3 regions of the Bradyrhizobium sp. UFLA05-125 genome follow, and region 1 is predicted to be linked to each of the others. Evidence: riboswitches for the same ligand, from Rfam matches in the RefSeq annotation. Region 1 holds a riboswitch; each other region holds the start of a gene.
The links. Region 1 has a riboswitch for cobalamin ahead of metE (5-methyltetrahydropteroyltriglutamate--homocysteine S-methyltransferase). Riboswitches for the same ligand answer to the same signal wherever they lie in the genome.
Positions count from the first base shown of each region.

Region 2: it holds a riboswitch for cobalamin, as region 1 does, so the genes downstream of both, SO156_RS38590 (TonB-dependent receptor plug domain-containing protein) here and metE (5-methyltetrahydropteroyltriglutamate--homocysteine S-methyltransferase) in region 1, are expected to answer to the same signal.
Region 3: it holds a riboswitch for cobalamin, as region 1 does, so the genes downstream of both, SO156_RS16600 (DUF1636 family protein) here and metE (5-methyltetrahydropteroyltriglutamate--homocysteine S-methyltransferase) in region 1, are expected to answer to the same signal.

Region 1 is NZ_JBANBJ010000027.1:76,644-80,962, forward strand. Features, by position in the region: gene SO156_RS23330 (hypothetical protein) at 342-530, opposite strand; gene SO156_RS23335 (TauD/TfdA dioxygenase family protein) at 562-1,485, opposite strand; cobalamin riboswitch at 2,087-2,310, shown strand; gene metE (5-methyltetrahydropteroyltriglutamate--homocysteine S-methyltransferase) at 2,417-4,319, shown strand, end outside.
Region 2 is NZ_JBANBJ010000079.1:8,933-13,251, forward strand. Features, by position in the region: gene SO156_RS38580 (hypothetical protein) at 1-210, opposite strand, end outside; gene SO156_RS38585 (DUF6925 family protein) at 251-1,261, opposite strand; gene SO156_RS38590 (TonB-dependent receptor plug domain-containing protein) at 1,288-2,682, opposite strand; cobalamin riboswitch at 2,669-2,872, opposite strand; gene SO156_RS38595 (hypothetical protein) at 2,970-3,233, opposite strand; gene SO156_RS38600 (substrate-binding domain-containing protein) at 3,394-4,200, opposite strand.
Region 3 is NZ_JBANBJ010000015.1:109,847-114,165, forward strand. Features, by position in the region: gene cobN (cobaltochelatase subunit CobN) at 1-473, opposite strand, end outside; gene cobW (cobalamin biosynthesis protein CobW) at 488-1,522, opposite strand; gene SO156_RS16600 (DUF1636 family protein) at 1,519-1,893, opposite strand; cobalamin riboswitch at 1,988-2,207, opposite strand; gene cobO (cob(I)yrinic acid a,c-diamide adenosyltransferase) at 2,248-2,883, shown strand; gene SO156_RS16610 (cobyric acid synthase) at 2,891-4,319, shown strand, end outside.

The DNA.
Region 1 (4,319 bases):
CTTGTTGCTGAGCCACGATTGCCATGTGTCCGACGTTTGCATCAATTGCTAAGGTTGGTAGGTGACACCGGCAGGCATTGCTTCGCGATTCGGCTCCTCAACGCTTGAAGCCGTCGCCGCGATCAATCGTTAATCGTTTCGCCTGAGATCTCGCGCGCCGCACGATGGATAAAGAGCTAATTTAGGGCGTGGGTTCGTCTACCGACAAAGACACGCGCAAAGCCCGTCTCGACACCGTCGCCACGAGGTCAAAAAGACTGGAGCGGACCAACTGCTGGACGGGTATAACGACCGCGCTCGCCCACGCTTCTCAAGGTCAGAGCGATTGCCGGGCGGCACTTTCAAAGCGGCAAGCCGCCATTGCTGATGGGAACGACGGCATCTTGCGACAAAGCCGATATGGCCTCATAAGAACCGGCGCTGCTTTTGATTTGAAAGCGCGCGCCGCTCGAAGACATCGTTGAAATGCCATATCGGAGCAAGCCGAATGCTGCATGCAGCAAATTGGCGAACAAAGGTAGGGTGTGCATCGACCGGATCGCGGCCAACCTTGTGAAGGCGCTAGGCAACCTTCGGTTCCTTGGCTGCCTTGATGCGTGTTACGCTGCTCTCACCATCGATGCTGACGGGTACTTCACCGGCGACGGTGGCGCGACGAACGAGGCGATGCTGGTCGCCGTAATCGTTCACCGCGTAATGCTGCGTAGCCCGATTGTCCCAGATCGCTATATCGCCTTCCCTCCAGCTCCAGCGGACGGTATTTTCGAGAGCCGTGATATGAGACTGAAAGACATCAAACAGCTTCTGGCCGTCGTATTTTGGGATACCAACGAAATTTTGTACCAGAGCGCCGAGCACCAGCGTGCGTTCGCCGGTCTCGGGGTGCACGCGCACCACAGGATGGTCAGTCTGATAGATCGTTCTAGTAAAGACTTCGTCCAAGTGTTTTTTGTCGAGCTCGCTGACACGGTCCAGTATAGCGTAGTCAAAGGAGTTGCTGTGAACGGCCCAAAGCTTGTCTGCAAGCCGCTGCAACGGCGGTGCTAGGTCGAGGTAGGCCGCAACGGTGTTCGACCAGACTGTATCGCCACCGAAGGCTGGTATTACAACGCCTCTTAGCACCGCAATCTTGGGGTAGGCATCGACGAAGGTTCCATCGGTGTGCCACAAGTCGGCCCGGCTACCGGCGCGGGCAGAATCAAGCTCGATGATCGACGTCGTTCCCTTTATGGCACCGAGCGTTGGATGAGGCGCCAGACTTCCAAAACGAAGTGCAAAGCGCTCCTGCTCGGCATCGTCGAGATGACCCTGGTCGCGGAAGAAAATAACCTTGTGCTCCAGCAGCAGCTCATTGATCGCGGCGATCGTCTGGTCTGGCAAGTCTCCCGACAGCTTGACGTTTCGGATCTCTGCGCCGATGCGCGCTGCGCGTTTGACGATGTCGGAACGAGGAATGATGCTATCCGACGATACGGCTGCATCCATGGTGACACTCTCCAATTTGCAGGTTGTCCGCCAGACCAAGCTATTCAACTGCGACAGGAGTCGACGAACGCTAAATTGCGGACCGCATAGCGGAAATCCGCCACAATGCGTGACAACAGCGACGAGCTCTTCTTGCGCTCTTGAGGCGACCTCGTAAAATTGACCGGGTCTGTCAGTTCGATCAATTCCTAGTATTGGTAGTTGACCGATCCAAAATGCCTTGCACTTCGCTGGGACATTGATGCAGATGTTGCAGTTCGGCGCCGACGAACAAGAAAGGCGTCAGCGTTGGAGTCGACAACGCCCCTCCTCAAGGTCTTGTTGGCCGAGATCAATTTTGATTCCTTCGTATGTTCGATCGATTGTGGCGATCTTGACGGCGGCGGAGGTCGGCGCCATGAAGGTATATGACGCACTTTACGGCGCAATCGCTCCTGTTAGGCCCGAGCTCGTCGAGCAGATCCTGCCGCGTGGAGCTTTGCACGACGATTGCTCCGGACAGATGCGAAGGGCTCGATACTTTCTTCATTTAGACAGACCCGCCCGGCCAGATGCCGCAGCAAAGGTAATCCGCAGAGGTTGACGTTACCCCTCTTGTGCAGATAATCGAAGTTGTCGAGGTTCTCCAGATCTCTCTTGATCTGGAGCTAAGAGGGAAGCCGGTGCGTCCTCGATCCGTTCAGGATTGAATCAATGCCGGCGCTGCCCCCGCAACTGTAAGCGGCGAGCCGCATCCACACGTGTCACTGAAGCAGGCGCTTCGGGAAGGCCGGATGCAGGCGATGACTCGCGAGCCAGGAGACCTGCCCCGACAACATAATCGACCACGGGCGGGGTGTCCGGTGGTACGCCAAGCAGCAGGGCGCTTTCGCGGCCCTCCTGCCTGCGTCTCCGCCATAGCCTTTGCTCCAGCCACAATGGGGTTAAAGCTATGTCTCTTCCCTCACTTCCTGTTGCAACCCTCGGCATGCCGCGTATCGGGCCACGCCGCGAACTCAAACTGGCGCTCGAAGGCTACTGGGAAGGCAAGATCAGCGACCGGCAGCTTCTTGAAGCTGCGGCCGGTCTTCGTGTCGCTAACTGGGCACGGCAGAATTCGCTTGGCGTTACCGTCATCCCATCGAATGACTTCTCACTCTATGACCAGGTTCTCGACACGAGCGCCATGGTTGGCGCGATTCCTAAAGCGCACGGCTGGGAGGGCGGTCCGGTCTCGCTGAAGACCTATTTCGCCATGGCACGGGGCTCGCAAGACCAGGAGCCCGACGCGAGCTACGGTCAAGCCCGTCATGGCCATGGCGCCGCTGCGCAGGAAATGACCAAGTGGTTCGATACCAATTACCACTACATGGTGCCCGAATTCCATAAAGGTCAGACCTTCAGGCTTTCCTCCCGCAAGCCGATCGAGGAATACGAGGAGGCGAAAGCCCTTGGCTATCAAACACGGCCTGTCCTGATCGGACCAGTCACCTTCCTTAAGCTTGGCAAGAGCGCCGACTTGGCGTTTGATCCAATTTCGCTGCTCGATAGCCTCGTTCCGGTCTATGTCGAGGTCCTCCAAGAACTGGCGAAACGTGGAGCCGAGTGGGTCCAGCTTGACGAGCCCTGCTTGGTGCTCGATCTGGACGAGACCACACGAAGCGCGCTGCAGCGTGTCTATCGGCGTTTCGCCAAGGAGGTGCCCGGCATCAAGATCATGCTTGCCACTTATTTCGGTGCAGTTGGCGACAATCTAGCGACTGCTCTGGGGCTGCCAGTCGCCGGATTGCACGTCGATCTTGTCCGCGCTCCCCAACAATTGAGCCAGATTGAACTCGGCGCCCGCACGGACCTCGTGATTTCGCTCGGTATCATCGATGGCCGCAACGTGTGGCGTTCCGATCTGTCGGCACTCGTGGAGCGGTTCAAGCCCGTCATTGCAACGTTCGGCAAGGATCGCGTGCAGCTGGCGCCTTCCTGCTCACTCCTGCATGTCCCAATTGATCTTGAGCTAGAGACCGATCTCGATTCTGACGTAAAGAGCTGGCTTGCCTTCTCGGTTCAGAAGATTGGCGAGCTCGCGACCTTGGCAAAAGCGCTCGCGCTCGACGGAAAGGTCGTTGCCGCCGCGTTTGCCGAATCGGACTTTGCGGCGACGGCCCGCCGAGCTTCGCCAAAGATCCATGACACGGCCGTTGCCCAGCGTACGGCGACGATTGACGCGGTTATGCGCCGCCGCAATAGCGCTTTTGAGAGCCGTGCCGAGGTTCAGCGCAAGCGTTTCGGCCTGCCGCTTTTCCCCACGACCACGATCGGGTCGTTCCCGCAGACGGCAGAAGTCCGCACTGCTCGCGCCGCACGTGCCAAGGGAAAGTTAACAGACGCGCAATATGAGCAATTCCTGAAGGATGAAACGGCTCGCGCCGTCCGATGGCAGGAAGACATCGGGCTCGACGTGCTCGTACACGGCGAGTTCGAGCGCAACGATATGGTCCAGTATTTCGCTGAGCAGCTCTCCGGGTTCCTATTTACTAAGCACGGCTGGGTGCAATCTTATGGCTCCCGTTACGTTCGCCCTCCGATCTTATTCGGCGATGTCTCCCGGCCGAAGGCGATGACCGTCGGATGGTGGAGCTACGCGCAATCGCTGACCAGGAAGCCTATGAAGGCCATGCTTACGGGGCCGGTGACGATCCTGACTTGGTCGTTCGTCCGTGACGACATTCCACGCAGCGAGGCCTGCCGTCAGATCGCGCTCGCGATCCGGGACGAGGTCGCCGACCTCGAAAAGGCGGGCGCGACCATGATCCAAATCGATGAGGCAGCGCTACGCGAAGGTTTGCCGCTCCGTCGAT
Region 2 (4,319 bases), on a different contig from region 1:
CCCGGTGACGACGAGCAGCGCCGGACGCAGCGGCAGCACGGCCGCAGCAACGACTGCAAACGCCGCAAACGGCGTGGCGCAGGCGAGCGCGAAGCTTGCAAGTGCGCATGACACGGTCAGCAGCGCGAAACAAAAGATCGCGGCATAGCGCGGCTCGACCGGATCAAGACGGACACGGTCGGTGTGAGGCGGCAGGACGTTGAGGGCCATCGGTGATCTCCTTGCTGGGGATTCTAATCGATTTATCGGGTCAGTGAAGGGCTTCCATCGGATCTTCGGGGTCTGTCGGATCGAGCCCGTCGTAGGCCGCAAGCCATTCGACGAGTATCTGCGATGGCGGCCCGGCTGCCGACAATTGCCGCAGGGCGACCCGGATCGTGGAGCGGGCGAAACGATCGCGTCTGAGCGCCGGCGTGTCCGGGCCCCGTCCGGCCGCGACGGCCTCGTTGACCTCGCGCTTGAGCGCCACAAGCTCTGGCACGCCATGGCGCTCGAGCAAGGCTTGGAAAGCCAAGTGATGGTCCGCCCGGAACGCATGCTTGCGGCCGAGCGGGTCGCGGAGCGCATGCGCCGGATAAAGATGGGTGCAGGGAACCCAGCCATCGGGCAACGGCTCGGTGGCCGAATGGGTGCGGCCATGCGCCAACAACTTCGGCAGAACATGGGTGTGCGGGCCGTCCGGGCTTCTCCCGCTCGGCGGCGGGATCGGCTGAAATACTTCGGCCCGCCCGATCCGGCTGACGAACACGCGGTGCGGATTGGCCGCCAGGATAATCCGCATGACGTCGTTCCCGGGCGCGAACACTGGCGTCCCGGCACGGCTCCGCAGCGCCGCGATCACGTCGGGATCGCCGACCCGGATGCAGGCATCGATCTGCAAGCAGCCAAGGCCAAGATCGAACAGCACGTCCCCGCGATCCCGGCTGCGCAGCGCATCCTCATCCGGACCAATTTCCGTCAGCGTCGTGCGCTCACCCATGGCGCAGGATTCCCGCGGCAGGCAAACCGCCACACGATGGCTCCAGCTTTCGGTCGTCGGCGACTCCGATGCAATCAGACGGAGATTTGGACGAGGCACGATCCGCACTCCGCCCTTGTCCGTGACGACGCCGATCCCCTCACTGGTCTGTTGCAGATCGGCGGGTTCGCCGGCGTCGCGCGTGAACTCGGCAATTGCCCCGAACGTTCCTACGCTCCAGCCGGTCTCGACGTTGCCAAGCTGTCTTGCCAAGACGTTCATGATATCGAAAGCCATCGTCATCGGAACGTTCTCGTCCACTGTCCCTGCTATCTGACGTCGTAACTTGCAATGCGTATGCCGCCGAACACACCGAGACCGGGTGCCAGAAAGCCGGTCGGGTTCTGGTAGTGCCGGTTGAAGAGATTATCGACCCGCGCAAACACCTTGACTTGATCGCTGATCGCATAGTCGCCCCGCAGATTCACGATGGTGTAGCCGGGCGCCACGATCTGCGCCCCCGTGTCCCGCGTGATATCGAGCCAATCGCTGACATGAAGCACGGTTACCGACAGCGTGAGGGGGTCGATCGGCAGCCAGATCGCGGTTGCGCTCCACTTCTCCTTTGGCCTGCGAAGGAGCTGCAATCCCGTGCTCGCATCGACGGTGCGGGTGAAGGTGTCGTCGGCGCGCACGCTCACGCGATCCGTGATCTTCGCGGTGACGAAATTCTCGGTGCCTTCCGTCGTCGCGAGTCCCACGTTCGTATAGGACGTGAAGGTGTCATTGCTCGTGATGAGGTTGGTGATGCCGTTGTGGAAATAGGTCGAGCCGAACCGCACGCAATCGCCAAACAGCGGCTGCTCGAAACCCGCGTCATAGCCTTGGCTCTGCTCTGGTTTCAAATTGGGATTGCCGAAGAAGAAGAAATCCGGGAAATTCTGGTAGAGCTCGCTGAGCGTCGGCGCCTTGAAGCCGGTTCCATAGCTCCCCTTCAGCTTCGTCTCGGTCACCGGAATGATCACGGCTGGCGCGATGCGATAGGTCGCATGCTCGCCGAACTGGTCGTTGAAGTCGTTGCGCATGTTGGCAACGACGAAGACCCGGTCGGCAAATTGCGACTGCAACTCGACGAAGCCGGCCTTGTTGTCGTTCTGGGCGGAGAAGCCGGTCGCATCGATGCGATCGGTCTGCTGCTCGGCGCCGACGATCAGGTTGTTGCCACGCGCGATCTCGGCGACGGCATGCCAGTCGTATTTGATGCGTTCGCCCGTCGTGACGGTCCACAGCGGATCGCCGAGACCAATGTCGGAGCTGCGGTTATTGGCATAATTGACGGCGAAATAGTTCTTGATACGGCCATCGAACAACGACCAGACGGCTTCGTCGCGATTGAAGAGCTGCCGTACCCCATGCGTGCTCAGGGTGGCGTTCGGCGTGCTCGGAAAGCCGCTATCGCCGGTGAACAGCAACGTCGCCTCGGTATAGCGGACGACCGAGTTCACCGACCAGCTGTCGTTGATGTCTAGCCCGAGCTTGGTCGAATAGCTCATGTTGTCGTAGTTGTTGCCGTTCGCCTTCTGACCCGGCGGCAGCAACTGGAGCGGCGTCACGGGAACGTCACCCGCATGAAAATGGGCGACGTTGAACGCGTAGTTGAAATTGTCCTGCGAGCCGCTGAGGCCCACGGTCTGGTTGAAGGTGTTGAACGACCCGGTCTCGATCGAGGCGGTCGCGCGCGGCGGCTCGCGGGTCGTTACCTCTACGTCGCCTTCCCGGGACCGAGATTTCCCAGTGGCATGTGACGAAAGATTCGCCGCTTACAGTTGCGGGGGCAGCCGTGGCGTTGGGGACATCCCGCACCACGTTCCCTTTTGATCTCCGAAAGGAGAACCGTCAGTGACGATGTTAGGGGTTTGTTAAAGTCGGAGTCAATCGGTTCGAGGTGCGGCCGAAGAAGCAGGTGTGGCAATCCACACGCGATTCGGCTCACTCCCTCCGGCGCACTCGCTTAGCGGATGATGGTCGTCAGCGACGAGTAGCGTTTGGTCGGCCTTGCTTCACCCGGCGAGAACTGCGCGAAGGCGTCGCTGACGCGGACCGCGGGCGGCGTATCGCTTGCGAAGCTAAACTCTTTCGGCCGCGGCGCGTAGAAGTCGCGGCTATAATAAGCGTCGTCGAAACGCGTCTCGTTGATGCCGAACAATGCGTCGCAGGCGAACAGGAGCGCATAGACTCCCGCAATCGCGGCGACGATCTCCTTGAGAACAGACATGTTGGTGCCCCACCCTTTCGGGGGAGCATGCGCGAGGGTTCCAAAGGCCGGGTTTAAGACGGCGCGGCATTTGTGGGCAGGGTTGGCCGCGGGTCAGCAAATAACAGACAATTTGAACGAATGCGTTATCGCCGGAATCGGCAGCGCTAACCTCGCGGCGTCACCGCTCGGATTGGGCGATCTTCACAAGGCCGTTTTCGGCAAGAATGTCCTGCCCCTTGTCCGACAACAGGAACAGCGCAAGTCGCGCAGCGTCCGGGTTGTCCGTGAGCAAGGCGAGCCCATAGGTCGCAACGACGTCGATCTCGGGCGGCAACCGCGACACCTTCAATCCCGGAACCTCGCGCAAGGTCTGCTGCTGGCCGCTGCAATAGACGAGCAGCACGTCCGCCTTGTCGGCGAGAAAGACGCTGGCAGCTGCCGTTTGACCTTCGATCGGTTTGATTGCGGCAGGGCCGCCGACCAGCTTCAGCGCCTTCTGGCTGAGCGCAGCTTCGGCGCCGGCTCGGATTTTCTCCGCACGCTTGAACACCGCGAAAGCATAGTCCCCGCCGGGGTCAACGACAGGCGTCGACGTCGCCAGACGTATCTTGGGATCCAGCATCGTCTCCAGCGCGTTCGCCTCAGTCAGACCGATCGCTTCCCGGCTGAACAGGCAGAGATTATTGCGTGCGAACGGGATCACCAGCGTCTGCGGCCGCTGCACAGCGAGCGTACGGGGATGCTCCGTGTTGGCCGAGAGATAAAGGTCCGCTGCCTCGCCTTTCTCAATGCGCTCGCGCAAGCCGCCGGCCGGACCGAAGACGGGTTCGGCGACTTGCGAGGCGTCCAGGCCGGCCGCCTTGATCGCCTGTTTCACCGACACCGTCAGGCTTCCCGCCGCGTAGACACGTGCGGGCTCGGCGCGGACAGCCGAAGCGCTGATCACAAGGAGAAATGCGGAGATGATGGAGAGTGGTCGTCTCATGAAACTTGGGCCTATGCTCTACAGCAATCGTTCGTAAAATCCGCCGTACGAGCCTTTTGGTTCAACAAGATGGATTTCGTGTATCCGGTGTCGCTCTTGGCCAAGCTCATCGGGATCAC
Region 3 (4,319 bases), on a different contig from region 1:
CCAAGCTGCGCGATCGCGGCTTGTGCGGCAACCGGTCCGCCCTTGTCGCAGAGCACCTTGAGCCGTCTGAGCGTCGAGACCGGCAACGTCGAGAACGCATCCAGCCGTTCATCGTCGCGACCATCCGCCGGCAACACGGCAAGCGCGATTCCGCGGTCTTTCGCCAGTTGATGCAGGGCCGCGAGCCCATAGGCCCAATAGGACTCGCCGCCGATCAGGCGCACCAGAATGCCGCGCGCTTGCGACAGCGTCCGCTCGATATAAGTGTCGATCGACAGCGGATGACGCAGCTCGGCGAGATTGGCGAGCCGCAGCGACGGCAGGCCAGCGCGCCCTCGCCGCCAGCCGGCAGCGAACGCGGCGAGATCGGAATCCGAGAACGAGAGCACCACGAGATCGGCCGGGTCCTGCCCGATGTCCCTTGGCGTCGCGGTCTCCTCCAGACCACGGCTCTCGCGGAAAACGACGTGCATCAGATGCCGAGTCCTTAAATGCCAAGCCCTGCCTTGATCGCCGCCTCGTCGATATCGCCATGCTCGCCGATCACGACCAGCTTCGATTGCCGGGGAGACGCGCCCCAGGGCTGATCGAACTGGTGCCGAACCCGCTCGCCGACCGATTGCAGCAACAGCCGCATAGGCTTACCCTTGACCGCGATATAGCCTTTTGCACGCAACACGTTCTGCTCGCGCGCCAGCCGCTGCACCGAGGCGATCAGCGCCTCGACGTCGACGACCTCAGGCAGATCGATCACGACGGAGTTGAAATCGTTGTGCTCGTGCTCGTCCTCGCCGTCGTGATGCGATGGGCGCGCGGCGAGATCGTCTTCGGCCGCCGCTTCAAGGCCGAGGATGACGCGCAGATCGACCGCGCCGTCGACCACGGGGAGCATAGGCACCGGACGCGGCATCTCCGCTGCGATCGCCGCCTTGGCTGCTTCGAGGCCTGCCGCACCTGCGAGGTCGGCCTTGGTCAGGAGCACGATATCGGCGCAGGCGATCTGGTCCTCGAACACCTCCGACAGCGGCGTCTCGTGATCGAGATTCTCATCCGCCGCGCGCTGCGCTTCCACCGCATCCGGGTCCGGCGCGAAGCGTCCGGCTGCGACCGCCTCGGCGTCGGCCAGCGCAATCACGCCATCGACCGTGATCCGCGAGCGGATTTCCGGCCAGTCGAACGCCTTCAGCAGCGGCTTCGGCAAGGCCAGCCCCGACGTCTCGATCAGGATGTGATCCGGCCTCACCTGGCGCGCGAGCAGTTGTTCCATCGCTGGAATGAAATCGTCGGCCACGGTGCAGCAGATGCAGCCATTGGCGAGCTCGACGATGTTTTCCTCTGGGCAATTGGCATCGGCACAGGATCTCAGGATCTGGCCGTCGACACCTTCACTGCCGAACTCGTTGACGAGCACCGCGAGCTTCTTGCCGTTGGCATTGCTGATCAGATGCTGGATCAGCGTCGTCTTGCCTGATCCCAGAAAACCCGTGACGACCGTGACCGGGACTTTTGCGAGCGTGTTCATTCGGCGGCCTCCGGCACGACGGCGATGGGGGGAATGCGGGCAAGCGATTGCTTGCGGAAGATTTCGGGACGGCTGCGCCATGGCACGATGCCGTCGGGCGCTGCGGCGTAGGCCGAAGCGCCTGCGATCACGTCGTTCGCATTGGCATCCGACAGGCGGCCATAGACATAGGACCATCGACCGGGCGCGCTGAGAGCTACCGAGCAGCCCTGGCTACAGGCCGACAGGCATTCGACGGGAACCAGGTTGACGCCTTCGGGCACGCCGGCGTCGAGGATCGCGGCATGCAGCCGTGCGCCGGGCGTGGTTTCGCCTTCGCCGAGTGTCTGCCCGGCGCGGCAGGTGATGCAAACGTGAAGTGTAACGGCCATCGCCCCTTCCAGGATATCTGCGGGAGGCGATGAGGCGCACGAACCGCTCGAGAGAGGGTCCGTTTCCCCGTCGCGGAACACCCCGTCCGCCGGTCCAAAAACATTCGCGCTGGCAGGTCTCCCGGCTTGCGGAGCAGGTTTTTTCCCTTCGATCCCCGCCTTCCCGATCCCCCATGGGATCAGTGGCTTCGGGCATCTCTCCGGTCACGGTCGCGGGGGCGGCTGCTTTTCGAACACGAATCTTGCCGATACGAGCCCTATCGCATTCCCTCTTCGCCTGTCGTAGGACAGGAACCAACGCTGGCCCACCATTTGCCCATGGCCGCCACTTGTCAAGCCGAAGGACCATTTCAGATGACGCCTGAACCGGATACCCCAGCGGTGGACAACACGGACGCCCGGCATGCTGCGAAAATGGCGAAAATCAAGGTCGCCCGCGACAAGATCATGGCGACCAAGAGCGGCGAAAAGGGACTGATCATCGTCCATACCGGCGCGGGCAAGGGCAAGTCCTCCTCCGCTTTCGGAATGATCGTTCGCTGTGTCGCACATGGCTTCCCTTGCGCGGTCGTCCAGTTCATCAAGGGCGCGTGGGATACCGGCGAGCGGCGGCTGCTCACCGGGCATTTTGGCGATCTCTGCCAGTTCCACGCCATGGGCGAAGGCTTTACCTGGGAGACGCAGGACCGCGCCCGCGACATCGCCGCCGCGCGCGCCGGCTGGGATAAGGCGAAGGAGCTGATATCGGACGAACGCCTGCGCATGGTCGTGCTCGACGAGATCAACATCGCGCTGCGCTACGACTATCTCGATATCGCCGAGGTCGTCGATTTCCTGAAAACGCAGAAGCCACCGCTGACGCATGTCGTCCTCACCGGGCGCAACGCCAAGGACGAGCTGATCGAGATCGCCGATCTCGTCACCGAGATGACGCTGGTGAAACATCCGTTCCGCTCCGGCATCAAGGCGCAAGCGGGCGTCGAGTTCTGAGACTTCGATGGCGCGCGCATTGATGATCCAGGGAGCGGGCTCGGACGTGGGCAAGTCGCTCGTCGTCGCGGGCCTTGCGCGTGCCGCAAAGCGCCGCGGCCTGCGCGTGCTCCCGTTCAAGCCGCAGAACATGTCGAACAATGCGGCCGTCACCGTCGACGGCGGCGAGATCGGCCGTGCGCAGGCGCTCCAGGCGCTCGCCGCCGGCGTCGAGCCGCACACCGACATGAATCCGGTGCTGCTCAAGCCCGAGACCGATGTCGGAGCGCAAATCATCGTGCAGGGCAAGCGCATCGCGACCGCACGCGCCCGCGACTACGCCGCGATGAAGCCTTCGCTGATGGGCGCCGTGCTCGAAAGCTTCGAACGGCTGAAGGCGCGCACCGATCTCGTGCTGGTCGAAGGCGCCGGCAGCCCGGCCGAGGTCAATCTGCGCAAGGCCGACATCGCCAATATGGGCTTTGCGCGGAAAGCCGATGTGCCCGTCGTGCTGATCGGCGACATCGACCGCGGCGGCGTCATCGCGCAACTCGTCGGCATCAAGGCCGTAATCGATCCTGACGATGCCGCGATGATCCAGGGGTTCATCATCAACAAGTTTCGCGGCGATCCCACGCTGTTCGATGACGGCTACCGCCTGATCCAGGACAGGACATCCTGGCGCGGTTTTGGCGTGCTGCCCTGGTTCGCGCGCGCCGGCGAGTTGCCGGCCGAGGATGCACTGGGATTGGGCGAGGCGCGGAAGCCCGGCAAAAGCAAGATCGCGTTTCTGGCGCTATCGCGGATCGCCAATTTCGACGATCTCGATCCGCTCAAGGTCGAGCCCAACGTTGACCTCGTGATGGTCCGCCCGGGCGAGGCGATTCCCGGAGACGCGCGGCTCGTCATCATTCCCGGCTCGAAATCAACGCGCGGCGACCTCGCCTTCTTGCGCGCGCAAGGCTGGGACATCGATCTCCTCGCGCATCACCGCCGTGGCGGCCATGTGCTGGGTGTCTGTGGCGGCTATCAGATGCTCGGTCACAGCGTGGATGATCCCGAAGGCATCGAGGGCCCAGCCGGAGAGACGGCAGGTCTTGGCCTTCTCGATGTTACGACGGTGATGTCGCCGCAAAAGACGCTCACGCGCGTCACCGCGCGCCATGCCGGAACCAGCGAGCCCATCGACGCCTACGAAATTCACATCGGCCGCACCGAAGGGCTGGATCGCGCGCGTCCCTTCGCAATGCTCGACGGCGCGCCGGAAGGCGCGATCTCCGGCGATGGGCGCGTGCACGGCAGCTATCTGCACGGCCTGTTCACGTCGGACGGTTTCCGCATGGCGTTCCTCGCGCAGCTCGACATTCCCTCGGCCGATCAGCCCTATCACGCCCGGGTGGAGAGCGCGCTCGACGCGCTCGCCGATCACATCGAGGCGCATCTCGACGTCGAAGGCC